DNA from 4 places in the Pseudoalteromonas sp. UBA6610 genome. Region 2 is predicted to be linked to each of the others. Evidence: predicted binding sites of a transcription regulator. Region 2 holds the regulator's gene; each other region holds the start of a gene.

Region 1 (7,924 bases), on a different contig from region 2:
GTTATCGGCGCTTACATCTTGCGGACGTACAAGGCCTTCGAGCCTAATAAACTCTTCGCCGGTGTTAAGTGTTAGCCATTTTTCACCACGAATAACTAAGTTACCATTGGGTAAAACACGCATAACATTCACCGAGATGTCGCCCACTAAGCTGTTTGACTGATTTGATTTAGAGTCACCGGTAAATGATGAATCACTACCAATGCCAAACTGAATACTGTCGCCACCTATATTGACTGGTAAACCACCTAACCCAATAACGGGGTCTAGGCTGGCTTCGGTTTCTTTATCGGTTTCGGTTTTAGCGGCTTTTGTAGCTTGTGTTGACTCTTCAAGCTTAACGGTAATTATATCGCCGGTTCTAAGTGCTTTTTTGTCTGAATACAAATCATTAAATGTATTGGTGTTAAACAACGAACCCGTTGCAACAACAGGCTCTGCTACAGGCTCTGGGTACATGGGTGCGTAGTAGGGGTCATCTTGAACCACTTCACTATTTTGCGTAGAAACACAGCCACTTAAAAATAAGGTGCCTGCTGCAAATAAAATAACATTACGCATAACTATCCCCTTGTGCACGGTTATAACTGTTGATTGATGTAGCTCATCATTTCGTCAACGGCCGAGATTACTTTTGAGTTCATTTCGTAAACACGTTGAGTTTCGATAAGGTTAACCAATTCTTCCGTTACATTAACGTTTGATGTTTCAAGCGAGCCTTGAATAATAGTTCCTAAGCCTTCTACGCCTGGATTACCTTGAACAGGCGCCCCACTAACTGCGGTTTCGGTGTAAAGGTTTTGACCAATTGGCTCAAGACCCGATGGATTAATAAAGTCACTTATTGTTAGCTGGCCAATCACCACGTTATCGGCTTGCCCTGCAACGCGTACAGATACTTCACCATCTTGAGAAACTGTAATTGATTGCGCATCATCGGGAACATTCATTTCGGGCTGAACAACAAAACCTGCACCTGAGGTAACAATGCGGCCGTCTTCATCGGTAGTAAATTGCCCATTACGCGAATACGCAATATTGCCATCGGGTTGCAGCACTTCAAAAAAACCTTCGCCTGAAATCATCCAATCGAGTGAGTTTTCGGTGGTGAGCATATTACCTTGCGTAAACTCTTTTTGGTTAGCAACCACTTTTGCACCCGCACCTAGCATTAGGCCAGATGGCAGCTCGGTATCTTGTGATGAGCGCCCGCCAGGTTGGTTGATGTTTTGATACAATAAATCTTCAAAAATAGCGCGGCTTTTTTTGTAACCTACGGTACTGGCATTCGCCAAGTTATTTGAAATAACTGAAATATCAGTTTGTTGAGCGTCTAGCCCTGTTTTACTTATCCACAATGCAGGATTCATAAGTATGCCCTCATTTTAAAGTTAAACTATGCGCATCAACTGATCTTGACGTTCGTCAATCTCTTCAGCTGTTTTCATTAGTTTTACTTGTAACTCAAATTGACGTTGGTGGTTGATCATATCGACCATTTCGTGAACTGGATTAACGTTAGACATTTCCAGTGCACCACTTAACACTTTTACATTTGCAGAGGTATCGACGGTTTGCCCTGGTACAGGTCTAAATAAACCATCGTTGCCTTTTTCAAGCTCTCTGCTGTTTCCTTCAACAACGCGCAGCGTGTCTACTTCTTCTAAAAAATTTGCAGGCGCGCCTTGGGGGCGAACCTGTATGGCACCATCTTCACTAAAACTTATTTTTTCAATAGGAACCGGTAAAATTACGGGGCCACCTTCGCCAATAACTTGACGACCATGACTTGTTACCAACATACCTTGCGCAGTAATGTTTAGCGTGCCTACTTTTGTATATGCTTCGTTTCCTGAGTCATCTTGAACCGCAAGCCAGGCGTTATCGCTCATGGCAATATCTAAATCTCGCCCTGTTTCGATTATGCCGCCAGAGGTCATGTTAGAACCTGGTCGCTCTTGCATTGAAAACACTCGGGTAGGCAAGCCCTCGCCAAATGCTTGCATAGAGCGCGCTTGCGCAAAGTCAGCTTTAAAGCCTGTGGTGTTTGCGTTTGCCAAATTATTGGCTTTAAGTGCAAGCCCTTGTAGGCTTTGCTTAGCGCCAGAGGCTGCAATGTAGACCATTTTGTCCATAACATCGACTCACATAAAAAATCTCTGAGTTGATAAATGCAAAATAGATGCCAGATTAAATTTGACGCAATATTAGGAAGGTGGTGAGCGGTTCAGCTCCGCTAATTTTAGCCACACAGCTACAAAAAAGGCTGCAAAAATGCAGCCTTAGAATTTTAACCAAAAATAAGATTAACTTATCGAATCTGCAAAATACTTTGCTGAATCGTTGAGTTAACTTCAAGCGCTCGTGAGTTTGCTTGGTAGTTGCGTTGAGCGGTAATCAAATCAACTAATTCGTTTGTTAAGTTGGTATTTGATTGCTCAAGCGCAGATGAGTTAATACTACCAAAAGTACCCGAGCCTGCTTCACCGGCTACTGGCTCACCAGAGTCAATACTTTGCTTCCAACTGGTATCACCTACTTGTGATAAGCCTTGAGAGTTTGGAAAGCGTACCATAGCAACTTGGCCTAAGTAGGTTGAATCACCATTACTGTATGAGGCAACAATTTTACCATCTGTGCCAATATCAATACCCGCTAAACGACCCACTGTAGAGCCATCTTGGTCAAGTGCTTTTACTTCAAAACCACTTGAATACTGAGTTGGAATACGCCCTGCGGTATTGTTTTCATCACGCCAGTTTAGCTCAATACCTGTACTTGGGAATGTTGCGCCGTTATCAAGCATTGACGATAAACCAGTACCTGCACCTGCCGGTAAATTAATTTCATCAAACGTGGTGGCGTTAGTATTTGCTACACCATCTGTTGTGGCGGGTAAACCGCTAGAATCAAAACCAAGTGTGGTAATAGGTGTATATGGTGTAGTTGTTTGCTCTGCACCAGATGTACCGTCTACCACTTTACCATCAAGCGTAGCGTATACTTCCCAGCTATTGTCTGTACCACCTGCAGCTGCATCTTCTTCTTTTACAAAAAAGTATTGCAGAATATGTGGTTCACCTAATGAGTCGTAAACAGTAGTAGACGTCGACGAATTATAGGTACCGTTCGATGTCGGATCAAAATCGAGGCCTGTTGCATCAGCTGTTGCATCTAAGTTGAACGATAAAAATACGTTTTCGGTTGCGCGAGGCGAACCTGATGAGTCAGGAATTTGAATCGGGTTTGTAGTACTTAAACTAACCGATGTGGTATCACCTGATGACTCGTCTACTGGAAAAGCTTGTAAATAATTACCTTTGGCATCAACCATAAAGTTATCTTGGTTAAGCTTAAATGCACCTGCACGAGTGTAGGTTAAATCTTGCGACGAAATATCGTCGGTCATTGCAAAATACCCTTCGCCGGTAATCGCTAAGTCTAACGAGTTGTTAGTAAATTGCAGTGACCCTTGGTGGAATTGCTGTGCAACCATGGTTGTTTGCACACCATCACCGTTTTTAGTTTTACCTGCACTAAAAACAGATGCAGCGTATACATCGGCAAATTCAGCACGCGATTCTTTAAAACCGGTGGTGTTTACATTAGCAATATTGTTTGCTGTTACGTCTAAGTCTTTTTGAGCGGCAGCTAGGCCTGTAAGTGCGATATTAAAGCTCATAATTCACCTCTAACTTTGAATCTAATAGCCTGCTAGCAGGCGAAATACTTTTTAATTGGTTATGCGATCTCTGCGACATCAGTCAATCTAACCGCACCCTCTTTAGTGTTAATAATAATGCCACTAGAGCCATTGATATTAACGCTTTCAATGTTTTTGAATGTTGCCACCGGTAAGCTTGAAAACTCGCCGTTGGTACTGCCCTCTGCAGTAATGGTGTATTCACCCTCTGGTAGGCGCTCACCGGATTCATTATTACCATCCCAGCTAAAGCGCACTGCACCCGCTGCTTGCGAACCCATATCGATAGTTCTAACCAGTTGCCCAGAAGCATCTGTGACTTTAATTGTTAAATTATCAACGGCTTCTTCAGCAACCGCAGACCCTTTTGCCTCTCCGCTTTCGCCAAGCTCAAGCGTATTAGATTCTAAAAGCGCTTGCTTACCAACCAGCGTTGATGCTTGTAAGGCAGAGTTTGAGGTCATTGACGAGGCAAGTGACTCAAAATTTGTGTTTAAATCTGTGATGCCTTGCGCCATGGTAAAATTAGTCATTTGCGCAATCATCTGATCGTTATCAGCCGGATTACTCGGATCTTGATACGATAGCTGCTGAGTTAGCAACGAGAAAAAATCTTCCTGCGTTAATGCATCGCTCTCTTCAGTGGTTGTCGCTACTTGGGTCTCTTGCCAAGTTATAGAGTCCAAAAAAGATGAACTAGTACTAATATCGTTACTCATAACCTACCCTCGGTTATCGCTGCCCAAGTAACAGCGTTTTGCTTAACATTTGCTTAGCTGCATCGGCAACTTGCACGTTTGTTTGATAAGAGCGAGAAGCAGAGATCATATTTGCCATCTCCTCAACAACATTAACGTTGGGTTTATAGATATAGCCATTTTCATCCGCACTTGGGTGATTAGGGTTATATTCAATTTGTAGTGGTTTGTTACTCTCAACAATTCCCAGCACTTTAACACCAACAGCGGAGCCCTGAGGGTTGCTGTCTGAAGCAGACGCTTTCGTCAACTCGGCAGCAAATACAGGTTGGCGTGCTCGGTAAGTTTTGTCTTGGGATGAACTAATAGTATTAGCATTCGAAATATTACTCGCGGTGGTATTTAAGCGAACATTTTGCGCACTCATACCACTGCCTGAAATATCAAAAACGTTATATAAACTCATAATTATTATCCTTGACTTCCGAGCGCTTTATTCAGGCCCTTAAATTTACTACTTAAAAATTGCAGGCTTGCCTGATACTCCATCGCATTCTGTGTATACAAGTTTCGTTCCACCTGTATATCAACTGAGTTACCATCGCCTGTATCTCCTTGATTTGGAGTACGAAATAATTCAGAACCACCTACACTTCGAGTACCGCCAGCAATGTGTTTTTCATTGGTAGTAACCATGCTATTGCCGCTTTGCTGAGTTGACCTTGCCGCTTTTAATGCTGAGGCAAAGTCGATATCTTTTGCTTTATAGCCAGGCGTATCAGCATTCGCTATATTTGTGGCAAGTACTTCTGCCCGCTGTGAGCGGATCAACATTGCATGCGGGTGCACACCTAATGCTTTATCAAAACTGATAGCCATAACGTTCTCCAAAAAATTGACTTGCTTAAGTTAAAGCAATTTATAAGCCAGTAGTTTTTAGTTACGTTATTTTTTTATAGAGGGTTGTTATTAAATAAAAAACGACGCTAAGTACGTCGTTTTCTAATAACAAAGTGATAGGATTATTTTTTTTGGTAGATAATTCCTGGGTTACAACGAACCATATCAAACTCATTACTTAAGCCCGTCATCGACTCCGACGCACCTAAAAATAAATACCCTTTTGGGTTTAGTGCTTGGGCAAACTGACCAATTATTTTTGCTTTAACCTCTGGTGAAAAATATATAAGGACATTGCGGCAAAAAATAATATCAAACTTCCCCATTAAGGCGTAAGAATCAAGCAAGTTTAAATGTCTAAAGCTCACCTGTTTTCTAACTGAGTCGACAACTTTTGCCATGCCGTTGCCGCTATCCATAAAGTACTTTTTACGGCGCTCTGCAGATAGGCCTCGCGCTAATGCCAGCGCGTCATATTCGGCGTTTTTACACATATCGAGCATTGTGTTAGAAATATCAGTACCAATAATTTGTGCCCCCATACGCAACACGCCCGGTTGCTTGGCCTGAAACTCAGCAACAGACATGGCAATAGAGTATGGTTCTTGGCCTGAAGAGCTGGCCGCTGACCAAATTTTTAATGGTCGGCGGGCGTCTTTAAACTCTGGAAACAATTTATTTTTTAAAAGCTCAAATGGGTATTGATCCCTAAACCACAAGGTTTCGTTAGTGGTCATGGCATCAACTACAGCGGCTCTAAGTTGCCGCTCATGAGGGCCAAGCGTTTTACTCACTAATTGTGATAAAGATTCAACATTAAAACGAGCCATAAGTGGCGCAAGCCTACTTTTTACTAAATACTGCTTGTTTTCGCCAAGCACAATACCACATTGCTGCTCTAAAAATGAGCGAAACTGATCGTAGTCACTTTGCTGCAAATCTTTATTATTCAAATTAATAACACCTATTGTTGTTTAGTCGCAATGAACCCATTTTTTAACTGCTGTTGCCAATTCATCAGGGTTAAATTTTGCTATAAAGTCATCCGCGCCTACTTTTTCGATCATCGCCTGATTAAACACCCCACTCAAAGAAGTGTGTAAAATAACATGTAGAGGCGCTAATTTTGGATCTGCTTTAATTTCTGCTGTTAATGTATAGCCGTCCATTTCAGGCATTTCAACATCAGAGATAAGTAAACCTACACGCTCAGTAATATCATTTTTACAATCAAGCTCGGCTATTTCTTTAAGCCTAACTAAAGCCTCTTTACCATTTTTTGCAAGCTCAGTTTGCACGCCAAGTGGCTCAAGTGCTCTTTTTACTTGGTTACGTGCAACAGCTGAATCGTCGGCAATAAATACAATGCGCTCGCCTAAGTCTTTTTGTATTGCACTATCGGCGGCAAGGTCGGCACTAACCTCGGTATTTACTGGACAAATTTCGTTTAAGATTTTTTCTACATCGAGAATTTCGACCAATTCGTTTTCAATCTCGGTAACGGCAGTTAAATAAGAGTAACGCCCTGCTCCTGACGGAGGTGGCATTATTTTTTCCCAGTTCATATTAACGATTCGTTCAACGCCCCCAACTAAAAAGCCCTGCACTGAACGATTGTATTCTGCAATTATTATGAAGCTGTCTTTAACATTTTCAATAGGTCGGCCGCCTACGGCCATTGATAAGTCGATAACTGAAATAGTTTGACCACGAATATGAGCCACACCCCGAATGTATGCATTTGATTTAGGCATACTCGTTAAAGGAGGACATTGCAGTACTTCTCTTACTTTAAATACATTGATCCCAAAACGCTGACGCCCTCTGAGCTTAAATAATAGTAATTCTAGGCGGTTCTGCCCAACCAACTGGGTGCGTTGGTTTACTGAGTCTAAAATGCCTGCCATTCAAATCTCCTAAAGAAAACAAATAATGCGGAACGATAATTGCTTTCTGTTTATAAAGCTACATAACATCGCGGGAGCGTCTACTTTTTGACGCAAAATATTTATACCCTGTTTGAAACCATAAGCATAGTCGAAACATTATGAGTTTGTTAAAAAAAGTCAGAAGATACAGTGTTTTTTATTTTCTTGCTAGCCTCTGCTTAGCAACACCTTTGCATGCAAAAGTGTTTAGTAAAGATTTATTACAAGAAATAGCAATTTCTCATATTGCAGAGCAAGTTACCGTGCCACTTGAAAAAAATGTGGAGATTACCGCGCTTGCTCTCGATAGTCGCATTCCTGATAGAGTATGCGAAAACGAGCCAGAATTAGTCGTGCCAAATGAGCCGCCATTTACACGCCAGGTGACTGTTCAAATAAAATGTAACGATGCGCAAAGCTGGACTCAATATGTCCATGTAAGAATAGTTAAAATGTCGCCCGTTGTGGTTGCCACGGCAAATCTAGCCCGTGGTGAAGTTATTACTAAGTCTCATTTAAGCGTACAAATGAAGCCTTCGCAGTTTGTAAGGGTACAATATTTAGATGACCCTTTAATGCTTATTGGCAGCCGCAGTAAGCGAAATATAAGAAGCGGTATGCCGGTTTTGCTTAACCAAATTTGTATGGTTTGCAAAGGCGACGCTGTTAATATTTATGCGAGTATTAAAGGACTT
Region 2 (7,924 bases):
TTTTATTGCTAAATCAAGCGGCAGCGAATCGATGGATAAAGGGTGTAATCTGCGTGTTTCTGAAAAACGTTTGATCAGTGTTTGATCATCACTATCTAAATAAAACAGTGTGGGTTTAGCAAAGTCAGGAAGGTACTCGAGAATATCGTTAAATTCGTCTTGTTCTTTGGGGATATTACGAACATCTATACTAACGGCTATTTTGTCATAGTTATCTGAAACACTTCGCACTAAAGAGGGCAGTAAGTTGACCGGAATATTATCTACGCAATAATAGCCTAAATCTTCAACCACGCGTAAAGCAACCGACTTACCTGAACCAGAACGGCCGCTTATGATAATTAACTCCATTTATAGCCCTTAGTATTTACTACGATTGATCAACAATTACTTGATACAGCTCTGCATCGGTTTTAGCACTGCGCAGCTGTTTACAAAATTCTTTGTTGCTCAGTTTATCAGCTATGGTTGCCAGAGTCTTTAGGTGCTGTTGGTTATCGCCATCTGGTACGATGAGTGCAACAAAAATATCAACAGGGCAGTTATCAATAGCGTCAAAGTTAACAGGCGTGTCGCTAACAAGTACTAAAGCCAGCGGCTCTTCTACGCCACCCATTCTGCCATGAGGAATGGCGATACCCCGGCCAATACCAGTACTGCCTAGCTTTTCTCTACTTGCCAGCGCATTAAGAATATCTTGTTGTGGTAAGTAGGGGAGCTTTTCATGAGCAAGCTCACTGATAAACTCTAAAATTCTTTTTTTACTACTAAAAAGGACCGCAGCTTTGCTGCAGTCCTGGCATACTAATGTACTTAATTTCATAATATTAGTGTCTAGCAAGCTTCTCTTTATGTTTTATGACTTGACGATCGAGCTTGTCAATCAACGAGTCTATAGCGGCATACATATCTTGGTGCTCTGTTGAGGCAAATAAATCTGCGCCACTTACATGAATAGTCGCTTCTGCTTTTTGGTTGAGTTTTTCTACATCGAGAATGACATGCACATTGCTAATATGATCTGAGTGCCTTTCTAGCTTTGCAAATTTATTATTTACATAGTCTCTAAGTGAATCAGTTACTTCTACGTGACGACCAGTTAGGTTTAGTTGCATAAGCATTTCCTCTTTGTTTTTTACGTCTTATATCAAACTCTTTCTCTGATTTGACGGTGGAATAGCTAGCGATTCACGGTATTTTGCTATTGTGCGTCTAGCTACTTTAATTCCTTGCTCTGCCAATATATCCGCAATTTTACTATCACTCAATGGTTTAGCTGAGTTTTCCGCGGCAATTAGCTTTTTAATTAGGGCACGTATTGCGGTTGATGAACACTCTCCGCCGTTTTCAGTGCTTACGTGGCTTGAGAAAAAATACTTAAGCTCAAAAATACCACGTGGCGTATGCATATATTTTTGCGTAGTAACACGCGAAATTGTCGATTCATGCATTTCTACCATTTCAGCAACATCGTTTAAAACCATTGGCTTCATGGCTTCGGGGCCATGTTCAAAAAATGCCTGTTGCTGTTTTACAATACAGTTAGTTACCTTAAGCAGCGTGTCGTTTCTGCTTTCAAGGCTTTTTATAAACCATTTAGCTTCTTGTAAGTGAGAGCGAATAAATTGGCTATCACCACTTGATTTTACGGTACGTGACATAGCCGCGTACTGACTATTTACGCGTATTTTTGGCATGCTATCTGGGTTTAGCTCTACCACCCAGCGGCCTTTTATTTTTTTAACCGACACATCCGGTATTACATACTCAGACTCTTCCCTTACTATTGTATCTGCTGGTTTTGGGTTGAGGGTATGTATTAGGGTCATGACCTCTTTAAGCTCGTCTTCTTTAAGCTTAGTCTTTTTCATTAATGTACGATAGTCGCGTGCCGCTAATAGATCAATGTGATCGGTTAAGATCATTTTAGTTTGTTCTATAAAAGGGGTGTCTTTATCAAACTGGTTTAGCTGAATACACAAGCACTCTTGTAAACTGCGCGCGGCTATACCTACAGGGTCAAATAACTGAATACGCTTTAAAACGGCTTCTATTTCGTCAAGTTCAACTTCAACTTCGTCATCGTTTTCTTGGTTAAAGCTCTCTAAAATTTCTTCGCAACTTAGCGTTAAAATACCCGAGTCATCTACAGCTTCTACAATGGCAATAGCAATGGCTTCGTCAGTTGGGCTAAAAGGAGTAAGCTGAAGCTGCCACATTAAATACTCATGTAGCGTTTCAGTAGAGGCACCTTGATAAATAGACTCATCTTCCGGCATTGGGCCTGAGGATGCAGCAGGGGCTGCGCTCATGTACTCATCCCAGGTTACATCCATTGCCATATCATCGCTAACGGTGTCTTTATTTAAAGCTTCGCCACTGTCTTGCTCGTACTCGCTGGTTGTATCGTCAGCCGATGCGCTTACGGTTACATCATCCGTATCTGCTTTTTGTTCATTTTTTCCAGCCGACTCTTCCGTGTAATCTTGCTCTTCTACTTCTAATAGCGGGTTGCTATCAAGTGCTTCTTGTATTTCTTGCTGGAGATCCAATGTACTGAGCTGCAGCAAGCGAATCGCTTGTTGCAATTGTGGAGTCATTGTAAGTTGCTGGCCCATGCGCAGCTGTAATGATTGCCTCATGTATCTCTAACAATCCTTTTATGTTGTTATAATTAATATTAGCAGATGCTTGTAGGTGTGGCTTAAATGTTACAGCCTAAATTGCTCGCCTAAATAAACATCGCGTACAGTTTTGTCATTTAATACGTGTTCTGGGGTGCCAGATGCAATTAGCTCCCCATGAGAAACAATGTAGGCTTTTTCACAAACATCAAGGGTTTCTCTTACATTGTGATCGGTAATTAATACGCCAATGCCACGGTTTTTAAGATGCTCTATTATTTTCTTTATATCTAACACTGAAATCGGATCAACACCAGCAAAAGGCTCATCCAATAAAATAAATTTAGGGTTTGCTGCCAGTGCTCTGGCAATTTCTACACGGCGGCGTTCACCACCAGAAAGCGCCATACCTTGGCTATCGCGAATATGCTGAATACTAAATTCATCAAGTAAGTTGTTAAGCGTTTCTTCTCGTGCGGCTTTATTGAGCTCTTTACGCGTTTCTAAAATAGCCATTAAGTTTTGATAAACTGTCAGCTTTCTAAATATTGATGACTCTTGCGGCAAATAGCCAATGCCTAAGCGGGCGCGGCTGTGCATAGGTAATAACGTAATGTCGTTATCATCAATAGAAATTTTACCTTTGTCGCTAGGTACTAACCCTACAATCATGTAAAAGGTGGTGGTTTTACCTGCGCCATTAGGGCCCAATAAGCCAACAATGCTGCCGGCTTCCACTTCAAGGCCTACATTTTTTACAACTTGGCGGCCTTTATAGCTTTTTGCTAATAGTTCTGCTTTTAAGGTGCTCATGGTTGACCTTCGTTACCTGTTTTTTCTTTAATTTTTGCTTCAACAGGCACTAAAATTGTATGGACACGATCCGTAGAGTTTTCGTCTTTTTCTGCGCTAATAAGCTGCTGCTGCATGTCGTAGGTAATACTTTTAGCATTAATTTTTTGACCGGCTTGTGCGACTTCAGCATCGCCAACAAGCGTTAAAAAGCGCTTTGCTACGTCGTAACGTACTTCGTTTGCGCTGGCACTCATTACGGTACCGTCGTCTTGTTTTTCTTCGAAGTAGGCTGGGCTGCCAGTGGCAATAAGGAGTTGTTTGTTATCCCCTAAGTCTTCACGTTTATGTACTTCGAGTCGGTCGGCTGTAATTTTGCGATTACCATGCACAATTTCGACGTTCTTTTCAAAAATACCTACGTTTTCTTTAAGTTGGCCTTCTTGACGGTCTGCACTAATAGAAATTTGATTTGCTGGCGGTTGAGCGGCAGGCTCAGCAGCAGAGGCGCTAAATGCAAGCATTAGCGATGGGATAATAAGTATTTTAGTGAGTTTATTGGTCATAATATATTGTTCGCGTATGGTTAATTAGTTTTATTACTTCGGTTTTTAAATCGGCTTCAAGGCCTTTACCTACAATTTTTAAATTAGGCCCAGTGACAACCACTGGCTGCTCAGAGCGCATTGTTAGCGCTTTAATGTCGACTTCGATGTTATCGGCATTGATGTTATCTATCATGGCGTTATCAACTAAATTTTTAGCAACCACATTGCCTTCTAAAATAAGTTGTTTATCTTCGTAAAGCGTTGCTTCGTCTGCATTTATTCGCCATGTTTGCTTTTCGTTATACAAGGTGAAAATAGGTTTTTCAAAAAATGTAAAACCAAGCTGTTGGTACAGCTCCATTTTAGCCGCAGTGACTTTATGGCTTATTTTGCCTTGCTCGTCATAGGCTGTTTGCTTAAGCTCTATAGCGGTGTAATCGGGCTTTGCAATTACTTCAGGTTCTTGCTCTGGCGCTACATTGGTTTGGGTAAAATAAGGGTACCAAAGCCAAACCATACAGCCGATGAATAACGCACTGAGTATAACGCGTGCTGCATTCATGAACTGGTGCCTTGTGTTGTAAGCGCTATGCCGTTCTCTAGCATAAGTAAATCTGTGAGCTCTCTAACGGCGCCAAAGCCGCCAGGCATTTGCGTAGTGTAATGCGATAAGCGCTTAATAAGCGGGTGCGCATCGTTTACTGCAACGGCAAAGCCAACGCGCTCCATTACTGGCATGTCAGGGCCATCGTCGCCAATGTAGGCTATTTGTTCATCAGTTAACTTTAAAGTGTTTTTGAGTTCTTGATAAGCAATAAGTTTGTCTTCTTGGCCTTGATAAATGTGCTGCACGGTTAAGCTGCTCATGCGAGTTTGCACTATCTTTGAGTGACGCCCCGTAATGACCGCAACTTCAAAACCGCTATTGATCAGCGCTTTAATGCCAAAACCATCTTTTGTATTAAATGCTTTTAATTCTTCGCCTTGGTTACCGAGGTAAATTCGGCCATCAGAAAATACACCATCAATATCGCATATGAGTAGTTTTACTTTTTTGGCGCGTGCTTTGGCATCATCGCTTAGCGGTTGATAGAGATCTTCAAATTGCATTTATAATACTCCTGCTTTTAAGAGGTCTTGCATATTTAAGGCGCCTATTGGCTGGTTTTTATCATTGACCACAATTAAACCATTAATACGTTTGTTTTCCATTATGTTTAGGGCTTCAGCTGCAAGTATATCGGCCATGGCAGTTGTGCACGACTTAGTCATAACCTGGCTAATAGCGGTGCTATGTATATCAACTCTTTGCTCTAAAATACGGCGTAAGTCACCGTCGGTAAAAAGGCCGGCAAGCTGTTGATTGTTATCTACAATAGCGGTCATGCCCAGCCCTTTGGCTGACATTTCTATTAACGCGTCTTTAATTGTTTGCGTTACACCTATGATAGGGGTGTTTGTGCCGCTGTGCATTACATCTTTTAAAGTGAGCAACAATCGCTTACCTAAACTGCCGCCAGGGTGAGAGAGTGCAAAGTCATCGGCGGTAAAGCCGCGTGCTTCTAAAAGCGCAACTGCCATTGCATCACCCATCGCTAAAGTGGCAGTGGTGCTTGCTGTAGGCGCTAAACCTAATAAACAGGCTTCTTGTTCTACTTTTATACATACGTGCACATCAGCAAGTGTTGCCATAGTAGAAAGCGGGTTGCCTGTCATCGATATTATTTTTGCGCCAAGGCGTTTAAGCACCGGAATAATATTAAGTACTTCGCTGGTTTCGCCCGAGTTTGATATAAGCATAACCACGTCATTTTTGGTTATCATGCCTAAATCACCATGGCTTGCTTCGCCTGGGTGAACAAAAAAAGCAGGGCTGCCTGTACTTGCAAGGGTAGCAGCAATTTTATTACCAATATGGCCTGATTTACCCATGCCAATAACAATAATGCGACCTTGGCAATCAAACATGAGCTGACACGCACTATGAAAGTTTTCGTCAACATATTGTGTAATATCAGCAAGCGCTTGGCGTTCAATGTTTAATACGCGTAAACCTTGCTCTATAAAATTTAGTTGTGCCATTGTTACCCTACTTGACTAAAAATATAACCTTGGTACGCCAAAAATGCGATGAGTAATAGGCCACCTTCTACTCTATTGATACGCTGAGAACCTCTAAAGTTCAATGACATAATAATAAGCGCAAGCGTAGCACCTAACATAATAAGTATGTCGCGGTTTGCAAGTGACGGGTCAACCACTGATGGGTTAATAATACCTGCAAGCGGTAATACCGCTAAAATATTAAATATATTTGAGCCCACAATATTACCTAGGGCTAAATCATCTTCGTTTTTAAGTACACCCGCTACAGAAGCTGCAAGTTCAGGCAAGCTTGTGCCAATGGCGATAATGGTTAAGCCAATAACTAAGTCGCTTAAACCAAAGTATTTAGCAATATCGACTGCTGAACCAACTAAAAAGTGTGAGCTAACAGGCAATAAAACCATGCCGACAATTAGCCATAAAACGGCTTTTTTAGTTGGTACATCGTTAGGAACCTCATCGCAGGCTTCTGAAACAAAAGGATCATCTTGATTTTTGGCGCGCAAAGAAACCACAATCAAGCCGCCAATAAACACAGCAAATGCAACTAGCAATGCCACCCCTTCGGTGAGTGAGAAGTAGTTGTCTGAAAATACATACCACGTAGCCAAGGATACCAGCATAACAAGCGGCATTTCGCGTTTTAAAGTGCTTGATGACACACTCAAAGGGCGTAGCAGCGCAGTAATACCTAACACAAGTAAGATGTTTGTTATATTTGAACCTACCGCGTTACCAACCGCTGTGTCGGTTTTATTTGCCAAAGCAGCCGAGGCCGATACCATCATTTCAGGGGCCGAAGACCCCATAGCAACAACCGTTAAGCCAACAATTAAAGTAGGGACTCCAAAGTTTTTAGCAAGCGCTGCCGCACCGTATACAAATCGGTCGGCGCTCCACACAAGTGCAGCAAAACCAAGAATTAAAATAACAAACGAGGTAACCATTATGTTAAGCCAGATGTTCAAAATACAGATGGCGCGAATAGTAACAAAAGCCAACATGAAAGTATAAGCAAAAGAGCAGGGTCTACTATTGCAGTGCGTGAATTTTATGCGCTTAAGCAAAGGTTAAGGCAATTTACTTCAGCCTTAGAGCGCTTTTTGTAGGCGTATTACAAAATCTTACGAATTGTTTTTTCCATCTTGGCTAAAAAACCCTTAAAATAGGAGCACGAGTGAACATTGTTACGGAGAGCGACTTGTCGCAATCAATAGTAGAAGTCAAGGATGTTAGCTTTTCGCGAGGCGATAGAACCATATATAAAAATATGAGTTTTAGTGTTCCTAAAGGTAAGATAACAGCGATTATGGGGCCAAGCGGAATTGGCAAAACCACAATGCTACGCTTAATTGGTGGGCAGCTTAAGCCTGACGCCGGCGATATTTTATTCGAAGGTGGCAGTATTCCTAGTATGTCGCGCAAAGAGTTATATGCGGCACGAACCAAAATGAGCATGCTGTTTCAAAGCGGTGCGTTATTTACTGATATGTCGGTATTTGACAACATTGCATTTCCTCTGCGAGAGCACACCAAGTTAAGTGAAGCGTTAATTAAACTAGTCGTATTAATGAAACTGCAAGCGGTGGGTTTACGCGGTGCTAAAGATTTAATGCCTTCTGAGCTTTCTGGCGGTATGGCCAGACGAGCAGCACTTGCACGTGCTATTGCACTGGACCCAGAACTTATTATGTATGATGAGCCTTTTGCCGGCCAAGACCCAATATCTATGGGCGTATTGGTAAAGCTTATTAAGTCGCTAAATGAAGTGCTAGGTTTATCATCCCTTATTGTAACCCACGATGTGACGGAGGTAATGAGTATTGCCGATCACGTTATTATTATTGCCGATCA
Region 3 (7,924 bases), on a different contig from region 2:
GCTCTACACCTAAGTTAAACGCTAAAATGCTGAGCAATTGATAATCGCTCGAGAGCCCAAGCTCACCCAGTACACTGGCAAAGCCCATTCCATGTAACAAACCAAACGCAAAAGTAAGCCAGCCAAGGCGTAATATAACCGGCCATACATTGTTTAAAGCCGCAAATAATACCGAGATTGCAATACCTAGCTCTACCCAGCGGCTACTTGGCGAAACAAGATTAAGAGCCGTAGCAGTAAGGGTAAGTGAATGCGCAAGGGTAAACGCAGTCACAATCCACGCAGTGTGCTTAATAATGTGCTTTTTACTTGCTATTGCCTGCCAGTGACTATCATTGCGTGTTAAAACGCAGGTTAAAAGTAGTGCAATTAAAAATAAAATATGGTCAATACCAATCCAAATATGTAACACGCCTTGATAAACATATTGGTTAAAAGTCGTTAAATAACTCGATTGCCCAGTGGTAAAAGTGTGTTGTTGCTCATCTATAGTGAAAACCCGCGAAACCTGATTTACATTTACAATAACTTTGTGGTTTGCGTCTTGGTTAAAAAAAGCGCGGTACGTTAACGTTACATCTGCATCAGTGTTACAGCTAAAAACTAGCGGTAACACTAAATATGCTTCATTAAAATGATTATCTAATTGGTAGTTATCGGTGATTGTTAATAGGCAAGTTTGCTCATTTTGTAAAACCAATAGAGTATTTTTGGCATAGCGATTAATAGCTGATTTTTGTGATTTTAATTCGCCCCAGCTTATTTGTGTGTCTTGGTTAACATCAAGCGCAATGTGCTGTTCTAAATCGCTAATATTTATTTGCCAGGTGCCTGTATATTGTTTTTCGTTGTCGGTATTATCCAGTGAAATATAGCTTGTGCTCAACTGATGTGCTTGCACACTAAAGTTGGCAAATAGTGCAACTATAAATAAAACAAATAACGCGTTTATTTTACTCATAAAGAATCCCTAACCATCGTATTTGCTTGGCTTAGTAAGTGTTTATCTGTACTCATTTTTGCTTGCTGCCAATTTATATTTGCCCAGTATTGTGCCTTGGCTTGGTTTGCTTGTACATGAATATAGTAGTTAGCTAAGTCGTTGGCATGGAAGGTATCTTGGCGTTGTTCACGTAATTTTACGCGCTGTTGCATGAGCGGTTGCCACACCGTATTAGTGTGCTTATTACTGCGTTTTTCAGCTATGGCTAACTTGAGCAAAATAGCGTCTTCAAGCGATGAGTGGCTATTGGCAAGTTTACCGAGTGTATTAAGCACTTTTTCAGGGTTGTTTTGCTGCAGTTGAATATCGGCCCACAGCACAATAAGGCTCACTGGGGCTGTGTTTAAATCAATATTATTTATATGCTGCTGCGCACGGGTGAATTTATTGAGTCTAAACGCCATTTCGCTGAGCACATGTTTTGTCGCTAAGCTGCTGTTTTTGTTTTGCGTAAGCTTAACTAACGCGTGATAGCTTTCACTCAGTTTGCCCTGTTGGCTTTGTACATCTAGCACACACGTGCTGGCCGTTAATAGGCTGGTGTTACCAATTAATGCCACACAATGGCGCTTAGCTTGTTCAAATTTGCCTTGTGTCATCAACATATTAGCGAGTAATAAATGGGTGTTTACATGATCTGGCTGGGTTTTTAATACGTTATTAGCAACGTCTATGGCACGCGAAAACGCATGCTCCTTTTGAAGTACCCGTGCATATAAATAACCGCTTTGTGCAGTTGCAGAAGCGGTATATAGGTTTTTTAAGCGTTTTTTTAATACACCTTGATAGCGCTCTGTTTGGCCTATGTATTGGCTATTTAGCACCAGCGCAGTGAGTTGCTCAAGGGTTAAATTAGCACTTAATGTTGCATTGCTTGAGGCAATAATTGCGTTATCTTTTGGGGTAATTGGTTTTGCAAGCACGTTATTTACACACAGTGCAGCGCAAAAAACAAAGAGCATTTTTTTATAATGACTGCGCATTGTTTTATCCTCTTAAAAAAGCCATCCATGGCCATCAGCTTAATTTACTTACTGAGTTAGTTACCAGAAGCGCCTGATGAAATACCGCTTACGTCTGTGTCTGTATTGATAAAGACACGTCCGTTGGTAGATAGCGGTTGCGCAGTGGGGCTTTGATTAAATGCATCGCTTGCAAATTGTGCAAAGTCCACTTGCAGTGCTTCAATGGTTATATTTACCGCTGCAGTCACTTGCTGGTTAACACCGTCTGATACACCAAACATAAAGCTGTCGCTACCGGTTGCTTCTTTGTTTGGGGTATAGGTAAAGCTGCCATCGCTATTTACTACAGCGTTACCTAATGTCGGCTGCGAAGTTAATGTGTATGTTAATGTATCGCCATCAGCATCGGTGGCCACTAACATGTCGTTAATTTCAACTTCTGTTTGTGTGGTTAACATTGCATCACTAGCATTGGGCGCAGAATTTACAACCGGTGTGGGTTGTTTGTTATCATCATCACTGCTACACGCGCCTAGTGCCAAAGCGCATAACAATATACTGCTATGGGTAAGGTTTAAATTACGCATACGTTACTCCTTATTTAGAGCCTGCAAGTGGGGTGGCTAAGTATGGGAAAGTGGCATCCATCATGCTCGCATCAACTGGAGCACCATCAGTGAATGGCACTGTACCTACATCAGCATCCTCTGGTGTACATAGACCTAAGTCGGTGTCTTCACCATTTACAGGAATAGGGTGACATAAACGCCCCATTACCACGCGAAGTGCAATATCAACGACATCGTCACCTGGACGGCGCCCGTTTGGAAAACCTGCTAAATCATCACCGGCTACACCAAATGCAGACTGATCAGTTTGTGCTGTCGCTGCAATTGCAGTATTTAAACGTAGCATTTCTGATGGCGTTACGGTGGCTTGTTGGTTTACCCCTGCAAAACCAGTTAAAAATGCGGTGATTAAATCAGTACGTGGAAAGTTAGTTGGAGCAAGAGTTTCTAAATTAGCGCCAAGTGTGGTATTTACTGCATCTTTAAATAAAATATTTAACAGCTCTGGTAAAGACGGGTGCGAAACGTAATCTAAAAACTGTGCATCGTCTTTAGGGTGAGCCGTTGAGAAGGTATCTTTGTCTTTAATACCAATAACTAGCTCATTAACTAATGGATTACCTAGGCGTGAAACCTGCGTTAATGCACCGCCATTTACCGCGTTATCTGCAAATTTAGCGTTAGGGTTTAAAATGCGTGCTTGAGGTAGGCTCGCTGTTGTCCATGAACCAATTACGCCGTTGCCTTCACCTACAATACAGCTTTTAGGCATTTCAACTGCAATTGAGGTAACGTTTTTATCTACGAGGTCGTCATTCTCACTGCTTTGTGTAATCCCTCCAGGGAAACCACCGCCATCCCCAGCACCTGGCGCACTATCACCTTCAACGGGAACGTAATTTACTAAATCGAATGTTTTACCTAAGTTAACGACAAATGGGTCTTTGCGCTGACCAACAAATACTTTGGCCATACTGTCACAGCCTGGTACCGAAACTTGATAAACAAACTGATCTGCATAGGTTTGGTAATCAGCCATTGAACCAAATGTTTTGTCACCAATATAATCAAGCGGTTTATTAAACGTGGTTGAACTGGTGGTGGTATTACTTAATGCTGTACTGGTACCCGTGCGTTGTGGACCGCTTATAATGCTGAGTGTATATGACTCGCTAAAATTAGCGGCGCTATCATCACCTGCTGCTACACCACCAACGTTTTTAAGAGGTACAGATACAGTACGCTGATTATCTTCTGGGCCAACGGTTAATTGCACGCCTTGATTATCGTTTGGCAGCATACTGGTAAAATTAAAAGCAAAGGTAATATCCTCAACTGCATCACCGTCGTTATCAATATGAATACTGTAGGTTGCATCTGGGTCCATAGCAAAGTAGTTAGGGCCGCCGTAGGCATCTTGTAGAGGAATATAGTTGGCAATAAATGTAACGTAGTCGTCTCTGCCTGCTTCATAACTATTAAATACGTAAAAGTCGGTAGAGTCTAAGGTTGGAAAGCGGCTAATGTTCGGCGCTTCACGATGACTTGATGCCTCGCTAGAGGTGCTTACTAAGGTACTGCATACTACTACTGCGAGTATAGATGGAGTTAAAGCTTTCATGACTTTTTCCTTTAGTTTTGATTGGAGTCATAACTAATAACGAAACAAAAAGCACAATGGATGCAAAAAAGTTAAATATTTTTTTATTTTGTTAATAAAGGGGTGTTTAACGTTCAAGATTAAATTTTCAGCAGGCTGTTTTGCATTTAGATAAGGAAGTGATAAGAGAGTGTTAAGGGGCTGAAGCGGTTTGGTTTTATACTTATTACAGGGGGTGTATGCAATTAAAATAACGCAGCAGGTATTGAGCACACAATATGATAAGCATCGCACTGCGATTAAGTCTACTTTAGTTTAATCAAATATTAATGGTTACCCAAGGTAAATAAAAAGGTTGGCCAAACAAAGTTTGACCAACCAGTCGCGTTTATTTAGTTATAAAATAACTAAATCTGTCGTGTACAGTACTTGTGTTGGTAGGCCGTTTGGCGAGCCACCTAAAGGCTCTAAGCTAACAGCGAGTAGGGCAATGTCTTGTGCCTTAAAGCGCGTGCCTTTGAGTAACTGTTTTTCACCGTTTTTAGGCAGTAGACCCAACGAAATTGGCGTGTCTTGCCCTTTTAAAATCATCCACAGCTCGTAGTCTTTATCGGTTTGCGCAACGAGTTTATCACTGGCTTTAACCGATAATGTTTGCTCATCTACGTTAATAAACCACAGTGATTGCTTATCTTGATTTTGTACTACTGCAATTTGTTGGCTGTATTGGGGCTGAGTTGTGGGCTGAATAACCAAAAATGCTAAGATAATACAGGCAGCTGTGGCTATAAATGACCAATTGCGCCATAGCGATGTAGCTGGTTTGATGACCGTTTTAACGGGTTGGTTGGTGTGTTCTAATGTATTTAAAATATTTTGCCACACTTGCGCGCTGGGTGTTTGAGGTGTAATTGCACTGGCTAAATCATTTAAATTTTGCTCCCACATTATAGTGGCTTCTCGGGCTTGCGGTAAGCTGAGCATTAAGCGCTGAAAACGTTTTCGTGCCAGGCCTTTTAAAGTACCTAATACATACTGCCCTGCTAAAGCATCAAGTAATTCTGGTTTATTATAATTCATAATGTTAAACACCTCTGCAACTGCTGCAAACCACGCCTGATCCAGCTTTTAACTGTGCCTAAGGGCGTTTCTATGTGATTGACTAACTCACCATGGCTTAGCCCTTTGTAATAGGCTAAATGAATGGCTTGTTTTTGTTGGGGGTCAAGTTGCTCAATACAATTAACAAGTTTGGTTTGTTCGTCGTAACTAACATCGACAGCTTGTTCATCGTATTCATCGTCACCCATTGCCTGCTCTTTTCTTACCTTGTGATAACGCAATGCATCTAAGCTGCGGTATCTCACAATGCTTATCATCCAGCTAATAACTGTGCCTTTAGATGAGTTGTACTCTGACGCGTTATGCCAAATTTTTATAAATGCCTCTTGCAGTACTTCTTCTGCGTGCGCGCGGTTTGACAGCATATTTAAACTAATCGCAAAAAGCTTTGCGCTTGTTTGCTGATACAAATCAGCAAACGCGGCTTTGTTACCCTGTGCTGTTTTACACAAAAGAGGAAGTAAATTGTCGTTTTCCATAAGGTTCCTGTTGTTTTTATTATTACCGAGGTGTGTTGGGCTTCGTGAATTAAAAATTGTTTTATTTAAGCGCAACTTAATCGCTTTGAAATAGAGATTAAACAGGCTGTTATAAATTTAACCAATAAAGATAAACACACTCTCAATAAACGTGTGAAAAGAGTGATTGGATGCAAAAACTTTTAAGCTGACATTTATATTAGCTGCTGTACACATTGAAACAAGTTTTAAATATAAACAGTTACCTTTGAGTAGTGAGAAAAAATGACCGATTACTGTGTAAAAAGCGCCTAATATGCGAATACAGCTAAAGCTAGCTACTTTTATTTATTTTATATCAGTTACTTAGTGTTGTTTTTGTTCCTAAAAAACAACTTTTGTTGGCGTGTAAATTGCTACTACACTTATACACAGCTGTAAAAAAATGTGCCAAAACAGTAAAAATAAAGGAGAAAATATGTGGGCTGCAACGAGTTATTTAATTTTAGCGTTAATTTTTATATTTATAGGGTGGGAGGTTAACTCGGTATATTTTGCAGTGGTATTTTACTGGAGTGCATTGTCGTTAATTCTTGTCAGTGGTGCTTACATTTTTAATTTGGCGAAAATTTTTAGAAAGCGTGAAAATGGTGTCATCCCATTTTATATTCGCTGGGCATTTGTGCCTTTTTTACTGGGTGCTCAAATTTACAATGCGTATTCTCGCAAGCACGATAAAGTCCCTCCCATTCAAAAAATTAACGACCATTTATTTTTAGCATGCCGATTGTTCCCCTCTGATATAGATACGTTAAAAGAAAACGGCATAACGGCAATATTAGATGTAACGTGTGAGTTTGATGGCTTAGAATGGAGCTCTACACAAGAAAATATTAGCTATTTAAATATTCCGGTGCTTGATCATAGTGTGCCTACCCATTCGCAATTAAACCAAGCCATTAACTGGATACATCATCATATTAAAGAAGACCGCCGCGTGGTAGTTCACTGTGCACTGGGCAGAGGGCGTTCGGTATTTGTTATGGCAGCGTATTTACTGAGCCAAGATAAAAACGCCGATGTTCACCAAGTGCTCGCGCAAATAAAAGAAACCCGCGAAACCGCAAATCTTAATAAGCATCAGCTTCGTCATTTAGCAAAGCGACATAAAAAGGGCGAGCTAGTTATTAAAAACAAAGCCGTTATTATTGCAAACCCCGTGTCGGGTACCAAAATGTGGCAAGACAAAGAGCATTTAATAGTGGCTAGGTTGTCGGCGTATTATGATTTAGAAGTATTAACCACCACCAAAGAAATAGACGGTATTGAGCTTGCTAAACAAGCCATTAAAGATAAGCCAGATATAATAATTGCCTGTGGCGGCGATGGAACCGTGACAGAAGTAGCAAGTGTGTTGGTAAACACTCAGTGCAAGCTGGGTATTATCCCAATGGGCACAGCCAATGCATTAGCGCATGTGCTTATGGGGATTAGCTCTAAAATCATTCCTGTTGAGCAGGCCTGCGATCTTATTATTGATGGGCAAACCCAAACAATTGATACGGCCTATTGTAATGACGAGCTTATGCTGTTGTTAGCTGGGATTGGTTATGAGCAATCAATGGTAGAAAAAGCAGATAGAGACTCAAAAAACGAATCGGGTCAGCTTGCCTATTTAAGTGGTTTTTTTCAGGCATTTAGTGAGCAAAAAGCGCAAACCCTTTATGTCACCCTTGATGATAATCAAACGCAGGAGGTAAATACAAATAGTTTTATTGTGGCTAATGCTGCGCCATTTACTACGTTATTAGCCCAAGGAGGTGGTCAGCCCGATCACGAAGATGGCCTATTAGACATTAATTGGCTGCTACCTAGTGATGAAAACACCACCCGCGTGTTAAGCATTGCTGAACTTATGTTTAGTAGTATTACACAAACGCATTTAGCAATTAGCTCGCATCATACCAACGCTAAAAAAGTAACGATAACCGCAGACGAAGAAATTAAGTATGTACTGGATGGTGAAATAAAAACAGCGGATACGCTTACTATTACAGTTGACCCTGCCTCGTTAAAAGTAATTAGTAAGGAGTTATAAAATACAAAATGCACGTATTTAACGTGCATTTTTGTGTATTACTTTTTAATGCTTGGCCAAACAAAACCACTGCTATCGCTTTGGCTGGCAGGCTTAGGGCGCTGAGCGC
Region 4 (7,924 bases), on a different contig from region 2:
GCACTGTATTGATCCCATCGCCCCGCTGAGAGCTTAACTTTACCTTTACTTTCATCTGTAGAGGCAGTCTTTGAGTGTAAATTTACAAAACCACCGTTACGTTGGCTTGAGCCAAATAAAACCGGCGGTGCACCCTTTACTACATCTATTTGTTCTACAGAATTGAACGATAACGGCACACCAAAGCCATTATTACCAGCTTGGCGACGTGTACCATCTTGAAAAAGCTCACCCAGTTGGCCACGAATAGTAGGTAAGCTTGGCGCACCAAAGCCACTTGCAGAGTAAGTGTTTGGGCTTACGGCTAGTACGTCTTGTAGGGTAGTAATATTTAGTTGCTCTATTAACTCGCTTGAAATAGGCGTGACTGAGCGTGCTATATCTTGCAGTGCAAGGTTGTCGCCGAAGGGACCGTTAATAGTGGCACCTTTTACAGAAAGCCCTTGAGATTTAATCGTTTGGCCTGCTACTTCAATACGTTCAATTGAGTCGGTATTAGCTGCAGATTGTGCCGCATGAGCATAAAAATTAGGTGTGAGTGAAGCGGCTATAAAAAGTGCCAAATATGAATGTTTCAAAAGGGTTCTCATTTTGGTTAGTGTGAATGTGGCAATAAAGACCTGCAGCATTGTGAATAACTTTCAGTAAATATTAATTCTTTTTGTTTTTTAGAATGAAACGTTAAAAGCTTAGCACATTGCTCAAAAGCGTTATTCAGTTTTAGGCACTATGTTTTTGTTTTACAAATACTGTAGTTAGTTATTGCCATAATAGGTCGTAATTTATAAATAGCGGTTTTATACGCAAACAAACCAAAAGCAGGGCACCGAATTTATTAAAAAATTATACATTAAGATGAAATAAAATATGTGTTGAGCGGTCTTGCTAGTTTCAACATTAAATTATTTAGTTTTAAGGAAATTTTATGACTGGTACAACAGGTACTGACTTTCAAAATCGTTTGCAGTGGTCGCTTTTTTCGCTACGCCTAGGCGTATTTATTGTAATGATTATGTGGACGTTTGATAAGTTTGTTAACCCTGGGCATAGCGCTCGAATTTTTGAGCATTTTTATGGTATTAGCGGCTCTACAGATGTGGTTGCTTATGTACTGGGGGCGTTACAGCTTATTTTAGTGTTGGCTTTTTTAGTGGGTATTAAAAAGCGCCTTACTTATGGCGTTATATTTGTAATGCACGGCCTTTCTACGCTTTCATCTTATAATCAGTATATTGATGGCTTTAATAACTTATTGTTTTTTACAGCGTGGCCAATGTGGGCAGCGTGTTTTGCACTGTATGTGTTACGCGAGCAAGACGTTAAATTTACCATTAAGTAGCGCTGCAAAAAAAAGGTTATAAGCCATACGGCTTATAACCAATAAGTACACAAGGGAGTGTATGGAAGTCGGTTTAATTAATAACTAATGCATGGCATCGTTATACTGTTTAGCTAGGCTTTCTTTTTGTGCTTCGGTTAGGGCTTTACCCGCTAATTGAAATACTTCATGTTCTTCTTCACTTAAATGATGATGCACTAAATGGTGCAATTTTTTAGCTGCAACTAACCAAGCAGATGAGCTCATTTCTGTGTCTTCAAGTTGTTCAATTAATTCGTCAATTTCATGGTGTTCAGCAACGCTGTGGCGTGCTTTTTCGTGCGTTAGATCGTCAAACATAAGTGGGTTATAAAAATAACGCTCTTCAAATTTTGCGTGATCTTCTAATTCAGTTTTTAGCTCGTCCATTAGCTTGTGGCGCTGTTGCGTATCGCCGTGCGTTTGAATAAGGGCATCTACTAACTCGCGTTGTTTATCGTGGTCGTGACGTAGCGCTTCAAAAATATTCATAACTCTTTCCTTGCTGTAATTGCTTTATAAACTTTTAAAAGCAAGCGCAGTGCCAGATTTTAATGTGTTGATATAATTGATTTTAATGTACTTTTGGCTGGTTTGGATGGCGTTGCTCTGTAACTTTTACACATAAACAGCTGCAATTTTTTCAGATTAAAAGAGGTGATTGCTTTTGACGCTACATAAGCTTACATATTTTTACTGGTTGGGTATTTTATTGAGATGGTAAAGTAGCGCATTATTTGGGTAAAAGCTGTACATACTTGCCTTACATATATTTTTATAAAACTTTAGATATTAGGGTAGTTTAAGGATGAACTTAAAAAGCCCCACTACAGCATTATTGCTGTGCGCGTTATTAAGTGCATGTAGTACAGCCGAGCATTCTGAACGACGTGTATGCATACAAGAGGCAGAAATGACTGAGCTAAATGGCGCTAAAACAAGCTTAAAGGTTTACAATGAATGTGTAAGCGCTCAAATAAAAAAGGATGCTAAAGGCGACACTTTTTTTGATGAAGTTGGTGTGTTTTTTATTGATCTACTTGTTTTAATAGCCGATTAAGTAAGTAAACTTACAGCTATAATTTAAAGCACAAGGGGGCGTAAAATAGGATTGAATATGAAAGCGTTTTTAATTGTATTTTCATTGTGTATATTTTTAACTGGCTGTGCGGCAAAGCCTTATGCGGGCTCTGCAAAATGTATGGAGCAAGCTGATATAGCTTATGAAACCAATATACATAAAAATGAGCCGCTAAATAATGAATGCAAAGCTACAAAAGTAAATACGCCTAATAAAGAGTTTGAGGATCATAGTTTTGTTGATAGAAGTCTTTTACAGCTAATAGTTAGTTTTTTAAACGGTATATTTAGATAATTAAAATACAATTAAATAAGGTATGTATGCAGGAAGAACTAAAAGCAAAAATTATAGCTGTATGCGATAAAAAAATAGCAGCCAAAGGCGAAAACGTAGGCCTTTCTTTTTACGCTTTTTTTGCAAATAAAAATACGGATCCTGAGCTGCTGTTGCAAGCCGCTACGTGGTGGATACACACCCATAAGTTAGATCACTTTGAAAAAGCGATAAAAATAAAACAAATGATTATTGAAGGTGACTAATAACGTATATTTACGCGATTGCTATTTGGTTTCTACCATTTTCTTTTGCTTTATAAAGTTGTTGGTCTGCACGTTTAATTAGCTCGCTGAGTGAGTCGCTTTTAGCATCACTTATTGCCACGCCAGCACTAAAGGTAACGTGTGTTTTACTTGGCAATGCCTCAATATGACTGCAGTACTGCGTTAACTTATTTTCAAGATTTTCAAAAAAGTTGTTTATTTTATCCCGGTTTTGCGTTTTTAAAACAAATAGCCACTCTTCGCCGCCATAGCGCCCAAACTTATCGTTAGTACTTAGTGTGTCTTTTGCTGCTTGAGCAAATTTTATAAGTACTAAATCTCCTATATCATGGCCAAATTTGTCGTTAATAGCTTTAAAGTAATCTAAATCGACAATAGCTATTGCTAGGCTCTGCTGGGATAAACACTCATTTGCTTTTTGCAAAATGCCACGCCGATTTAAGCTGTTAGTTAGGTAGTCGGTTAATGCTATAGCATGGTATTTTTTACGTTGGCGCATTTGGCGGTAAAATAAAAATAGCGACACGATGACCAAAATAAAGGCAATTGAGGCACTTAAGCGCCAAATTATTTTTTGCTGGTGTTCTTCTGTAGCCTGCAGTTTGTTTATGTCTTTTTCGTATTCTAGCTGTAAAATTTTGTCTTCTTTTTCTTTTACTTCAAATTTAACTTGTAAAGTTTTTATATTGGTTTCGCTGGTGGCTTCGTAGTGTTTTATTGTATAAGCAAGCTCATCTTCAATAGCTTTAAATGCATCTTCGGTGAAGTTAAGCTGGCGCTTTAATTTATAGCGTTTGCTTAAAAAATCAGCCTTATAAATGCTGCGGCTAAATTTATCTAGGTTTAAAAATACTTCGTCGTTTACTTGGTTGGCTTTATTTAATAAATTTTGCTTTGTGTAGATGTCTGATAATAAAATCATTGATGCTAAATGCATGTCATTAATGCCGGCTGAGCTTGCAAGTGCAATGTTTTTGTTTACAAGCATTAAAGCTGTATCGTAATTACCCTGCAGGTATTGAATATTTGCAATAGAATATTGAGCGAAGGCTAAACCTTTTTTCATATTAACTTTGCTAAAATAAGCCAGCGCTTTATTTAAGTATACAAGCGCGTTTTTAGGCTGACCGACCTCAAGTAATACGTTCCCTAAACTCCAATAAGCTTTAGCAGTAAATAGGCCGTCGCTTGTTTGCTCGTAGGCATCTACCGCTTTTTGGGCATAATAAATGGCTTTTTCTTTATCATCTTTGTAGAGGTAGTTGTAAGCGTCGGCAATTTTTCTAAAAAAGTAGCCCTGCGAGGCTATGTCTTCTTCTTTTATAGCAAGCTCTAAACCTGTTAATGCCGCACTTAGCGTTTTTTTAAGTTCGTCGGTTTCGGTGTAGTAATAGGCTATAGCCCGAAAAACAATGATTTGTTCGTTAGGAGAAAGCTGTTTTACCTGCGTTTGCAGTTGATTAGCAAGCGATTGCGCATTACTTAGCTCTTTGTTAATTGCGAAAAGCTTAAGCTGAGCCTCTAAAAATAGTAAGTGACTGTTTTTATATGTTACAAGCTCAGTACTCTTTAAATACATTAGCAAATGGGTACCTAGCGCGGTGTATTGTTCTTGTCGAAAAAGTAGCTCTGAATATAAGGCAGCCGCTTCAAGGTGCAACTGTTTATGCTTTGTATGTTTAGTGACATTATAAGCGTGGGTTAGTTGTTTTTGGTGTAAAAGGTAATCTAGCTTGTTGGCTTTAATATCACTAAGCAGGCTTTGGATTGATTTTATATCAGATGAAGTTAGTGAAGAGCTATTGGCAAATGTAGCACTACTAGTTAGTAAAAATAACAGGAGCACAAAAAAGCGAAACCACACCATATTGATTTTTATTATTATATTGTTCGTCATTTATTTTTTACTGAATCAACACCTAAAACGATATAACTAACTATAGCATTGCTTGTAAATAACAAGTTAATACTTTATTGGGAATACACCACCATATCCCTTTGAAAACTGCACTTTCTAGTAAATAAGTATGAAAACTATTAAAAAAATAATCATGACACCCATCTAAAACTTAATTATGACACCCATCTAAACACAAATAATAATGACACCCATAAAAATAATCAAGACACCCATCTAAAACTTAATTATGACACCCATCTAAACACAAATAATAATGACACCCATTATAATAGTTGTATAAAACACAAGCTCGGACTACGCTTTAGCTTAAATAATGAACAGGGTTGTGTTATGGCTATTGCTCGAAAGCGCCAAATAAGTTTGGCAGATACAAAATATTATCACTGTATTTCACGTTGTGTTCGCCGGGCATATTTGTGTGGTGAAGACCCTTTTACAGGACAAAATTACGCGCATAGAAGAGGGTGGGTAGAGGATAAGCTTATCAGCCTTGCAAAGGTATTTTGTATAGATGTTTGTGCATACGCAGTTATGAGTAATCATACACATATTGTGTTGTATGTAGATGATAAAAAAGCTAATAGGTTAAGCGACAAAGCAATAGCAATTCGTTGGCATAAGCTTTTTAAAGGCACTGCTATCACTCATAAATTTATACGCGGTGAGAAGTTATCGGCTACCGAACATTGGTTTTTAAACGAGAGCCTAAAGCTGTATCGAGAACGCTTAAGTAGTATTAGCTGGTTTATGCGAGCATTGAACGAAAATATTGCAAGGCGAGCTAACAAAGAAGATGGCTGCACAGGGCGATTTTGGGAAGGGCGATTTAAATCTCAAGCGTTACTAGATGAAGTTGCTTTGTTGGCGTGCATGGCATATGTAGATTTAAATCCAATACGCGCCAAAGCGGCTGAAACACCTGAGGATTCGCACTTTACGAGCGTAAAACAACGCATAAAATCAATTGCACTTAAAAGCAACCAGGCGTTAAAAGTTAAGCAGCCAAAACAGTTATTACGCTTTGCAGGAAAGCCTAAAAAATACATGCCAAAAGGTTTACCATTCGAATTAAAAACGTATTTAGAGTTAGTGGAATTAACAGGCAGATGTATTCGAGCTGATAAAATAGGCTTTATTGCGCATTCAACACCTGAATTATTGATACGCCTGAATATAGCGCCAGAGAACTGGTTAAAACTTACAACCGAATTTGGCAATGTTTTTCATGGAGCGGTGGGGCGTGTAAGTTCATTAGATAGTTATTGTAAACACCAAGCTATTAAGCGAAGGCCTAGCTATTCAAATAGTAAAAAATTATTAGCCTAATAAAACCGTTAAATAAATAGTATGTCACTTAGCTTTGCTGAGCTTTTATTGTGCCTGAAGTTTCTTATTGGCCATAAGATTATTATAAAAAGCTTAAGTATATAAACTTAAACATCTCCATTACCACTCAACATCTCAAATCAATATATAAATCCAACCAAATATATCTTACTACATTGTTAATTTATAAATAATCAGAGTGGGTGTCAAAATTATTATTTTGATAAGATTATGATAAAAAGCTTAAGTATATAAACTTAAACATCTCCATTACCACTCAACATCTCAAATCAACATATAAATCCAACCAAATATTTCTTACTACACTTTTAATTTATAAATAATTAGAGTGTGTGTCATAGTTATGGCTTTATTATGACTAAGAAAGATTAAAGGGATGCCATATCTATAAATATCCTCATATATCTTGAACTCGAGGGCTTACCTCGTTTGTTAATTTAAGATGGGTGTCAAAGTTATTATTCAACACCTGAATTATTGATACGCCTGAATATAGCGGCCAGAGAACTGGTTAAAACTTACAACCGAATTTGGCAATGTTTTTCATGGAGCGGTGGGGCGCGTAAGTTCATTAGATAGTTATTGTAAACATCAAGCTATTAAGCGAAGGCCTAGCTATTCAAACAGTAAAAAATTATTAGCCTAATAAAACGCATTAAATAAATAGTATGTCATTTAGCTTTGCTGAGCTTTTACGGTGCATGAAGTTTCTTAATGGCCATAAGATTATGACTAAAAGCGTAAGTATATAAACTCAAACATCTCTATTTCCACTCAACATCTCAAATCAAATATAAATCCAACCAAATATTTCTTACTACATTGTTAATTTATAAATAATTAGAGTGGGTGTCATAGTTATGGCTTTATTATGACTAAGAAAGATTAAAGGGATGCCATATCTATAAATATCCTCATATATTTTGGACTCTAGGGCTTTCCTAGCCTGTTAATTTATAATGGGTGTCAAAGTTATTATTTTGTATAAATCTGTATTGGTTGACATGTAGAATGAATGCTCTACCATATTGGGTAGAGCATTCATTCTACATGGGTTAAACACTTTGCTAAAACAAGATATAGCTGCTGCACTTGAGGTGGCCTTTAGTCAACATGGTTTTGCTGAGCCTAGTGTGGCTAAGCTGCAAAAACTCAGTGGCGTTAGTTTGCGCACCCTTTATAAATATTACCCGTCAAAGCAGGCAATGATCATTGCTGCGCTTGAGTACCGACATAATCGCTATATTAATTTTTTACTTAAAAATGCACCTGCTCCGGGAGTTGAGGCGGTTTTGCACATGTTTGATCAACTAAAAGCGTGGATGGTGCAATTTGCGCCTAATGGCTGTTTATCTATTAATGCGTTGTCGGCGTTCCCTGAAGATGAAGCTATTAGCCTTGCGGTGCAAACACATAAAAATGACGTAAAAAAACTGCTAGGTGAGCAAGGTTTAAATTCATCGTTGGCTAGTAGCTTGTTTTTGCTGCATGAGGGAGTGTCGAGTGCATGGCCAGTTATGGGCGATGAGGCGGTTACATCAGCAAAAAACAATATTCTTAAATTAATATAATGGAGCAACCAATGGCAAATTTACCTAGCACAATGCACGCTGTACAGCTTACCGAGCATGGCGATTTTGATGTATTAAAGTATGCAA

The links. The regulator sigma-54, encoded in region 2, starts transcription at its own class of promoters, with help from an activator protein. The targets are predictions, from matches to a motif close to GTTGGCACGNNNNTNGNNT.
Region 1: B4F91_RS07845 (flagellar basal body rod protein FlgF) is a predicted target of sigma-54. The motif match lies at 2,172-2,190, and genes of this name have one in related genera.
Region 3: B4F91_RS11190 (diacylglycerol kinase family protein) is a predicted target of sigma-54. The motif match lies at 6,118-6,136, and genes of this name have one in related genera.
Region 4: B4F91_RS17215 (hemerythrin domain-containing protein) is a predicted target of sigma-54. The motif match lies at 1,888-1,906, and genes of this name have one in related genera.

Annotation. Positions count from the first base shown of each region.
Region 1 covers NZ_DJHW01000061.1:8,060-15,983, reverse strand. The annotation lists gene flgH (flagellar basal body L-ring protein FlgH) at 1-561, opposite strand, end outside; gene flgG (flagellar basal-body rod protein FlgG) at 582-1,370, opposite strand; gene B4F91_RS07845 (flagellar basal body rod protein FlgF) at 1,392-2,135, opposite strand; gene flgE (flagellar hook protein FlgE) at 2,312-3,682, opposite strand; gene B4F91_RS07835 (flagellar hook assembly protein FlgD) at 3,742-4,422, opposite strand; gene flgC (flagellar basal body rod protein FlgC) at 4,436-4,867, opposite strand; gene flgB (flagellar basal body rod protein FlgB) at 4,873-5,280, opposite strand; gene B4F91_RS07820 (CheR family methyltransferase) at 5,424-6,254, opposite strand; gene B4F91_RS07815 (chemotaxis protein CheV) at 6,276-7,208, opposite strand; gene flgA (flagellar basal body P-ring formation chaperone FlgA) at 7,349-7,924, shown strand, end outside.
Region 2 covers NZ_DJHW01000097.1:8,773-16,696, reverse strand. The annotation lists gene rapZ (RNase adapter RapZ) at 1-351, opposite strand, end outside; gene B4F91_RS13130 (PTS sugar transporter subunit IIA) at 371-823, opposite strand; gene hpf (ribosome hibernation promoting factor) at 828-1,115, opposite strand; gene B4F91_RS13120 (RNA polymerase factor sigma-54) at 1,143-2,642, opposite strand; gene lptB (LPS export ABC transporter ATP-binding protein) at 2,712-3,437, opposite strand; gene lptA (lipopolysaccharide transport periplasmic protein LptA) at 3,434-3,982, opposite strand; gene lptC (LPS export ABC transporter periplasmic protein LptC) at 3,972-4,526, opposite strand; gene kdsC (3-deoxy-manno-octulosonate-8-phosphatase KdsC) at 4,523-5,074, opposite strand; gene B4F91_RS13095 (KpsF/GutQ family sugar-phosphate isomerase) at 5,075-6,046, opposite strand; gene B4F91_RS13090 (calcium/sodium antiporter) at 6,049-7,017, opposite strand; gene B4F91_RS13085 (ATP-binding cassette domain-containing protein) at 7,272-7,924, shown strand, end outside.
Region 3 covers NZ_DJHW01000085.1:3,092-11,015, reverse strand. The annotation lists gene B4F91_RS11220 (HupE/UreJ family protein) at 1-961, opposite strand, end outside; gene B4F91_RS11215 (tetratricopeptide repeat protein) at 958-1,986, opposite strand; gene B4F91_RS11210 (Ig-like domain-containing protein) at 2,043-2,555, opposite strand; gene B4F91_RS11205 (DUF4331 domain-containing protein) at 2,566-4,158, opposite strand; gene B4F91_RS11200 (anti-sigma factor) at 4,534-5,217, opposite strand; gene B4F91_RS11195 (sigma-70 family RNA polymerase sigma factor) at 5,214-5,738, opposite strand; gene B4F91_RS11190 (diacylglycerol kinase family protein) at 6,196-7,815, shown strand; gene B4F91_RS11185 (VF530 family DNA-binding protein) at 7,854-7,924, opposite strand, start outside.
Region 4 covers NZ_DJHW01000133.1:4,116-12,039, forward strand. The annotation lists gene B4F91_RS17205 (TonB-dependent receptor) at 1-578, opposite strand, end outside; gene B4F91_RS17210 (hypothetical protein) at 926-1,339, shown strand; gene B4F91_RS17215 (hemerythrin domain-containing protein) at 1,424-1,849, opposite strand; gene B4F91_RS17220 (hypothetical protein) at 2,166-2,417, shown strand; gene B4F91_RS17225 (hypothetical protein) at 2,475-2,732, shown strand; gene B4F91_RS17230 (DUF6500 family protein) at 2,759-2,977, shown strand; gene B4F91_RS17235 (tetratricopeptide repeat-containing diguanylate cyclase) at 2,988-4,895, opposite strand; gene B4F91_RS17240 (transposase) at 5,250-6,245, shown strand; partial or broken gene B4F91_RS17245 (transposase) at 6,741-6,912, shown strand; gene B4F91_RS17250 (TetR/AcrR family transcriptional regulator) at 7,331-7,837, shown strand; partial or broken gene B4F91_RS17255 (alcohol dehydrogenase family protein) at 7,849-7,924, shown strand, end outside.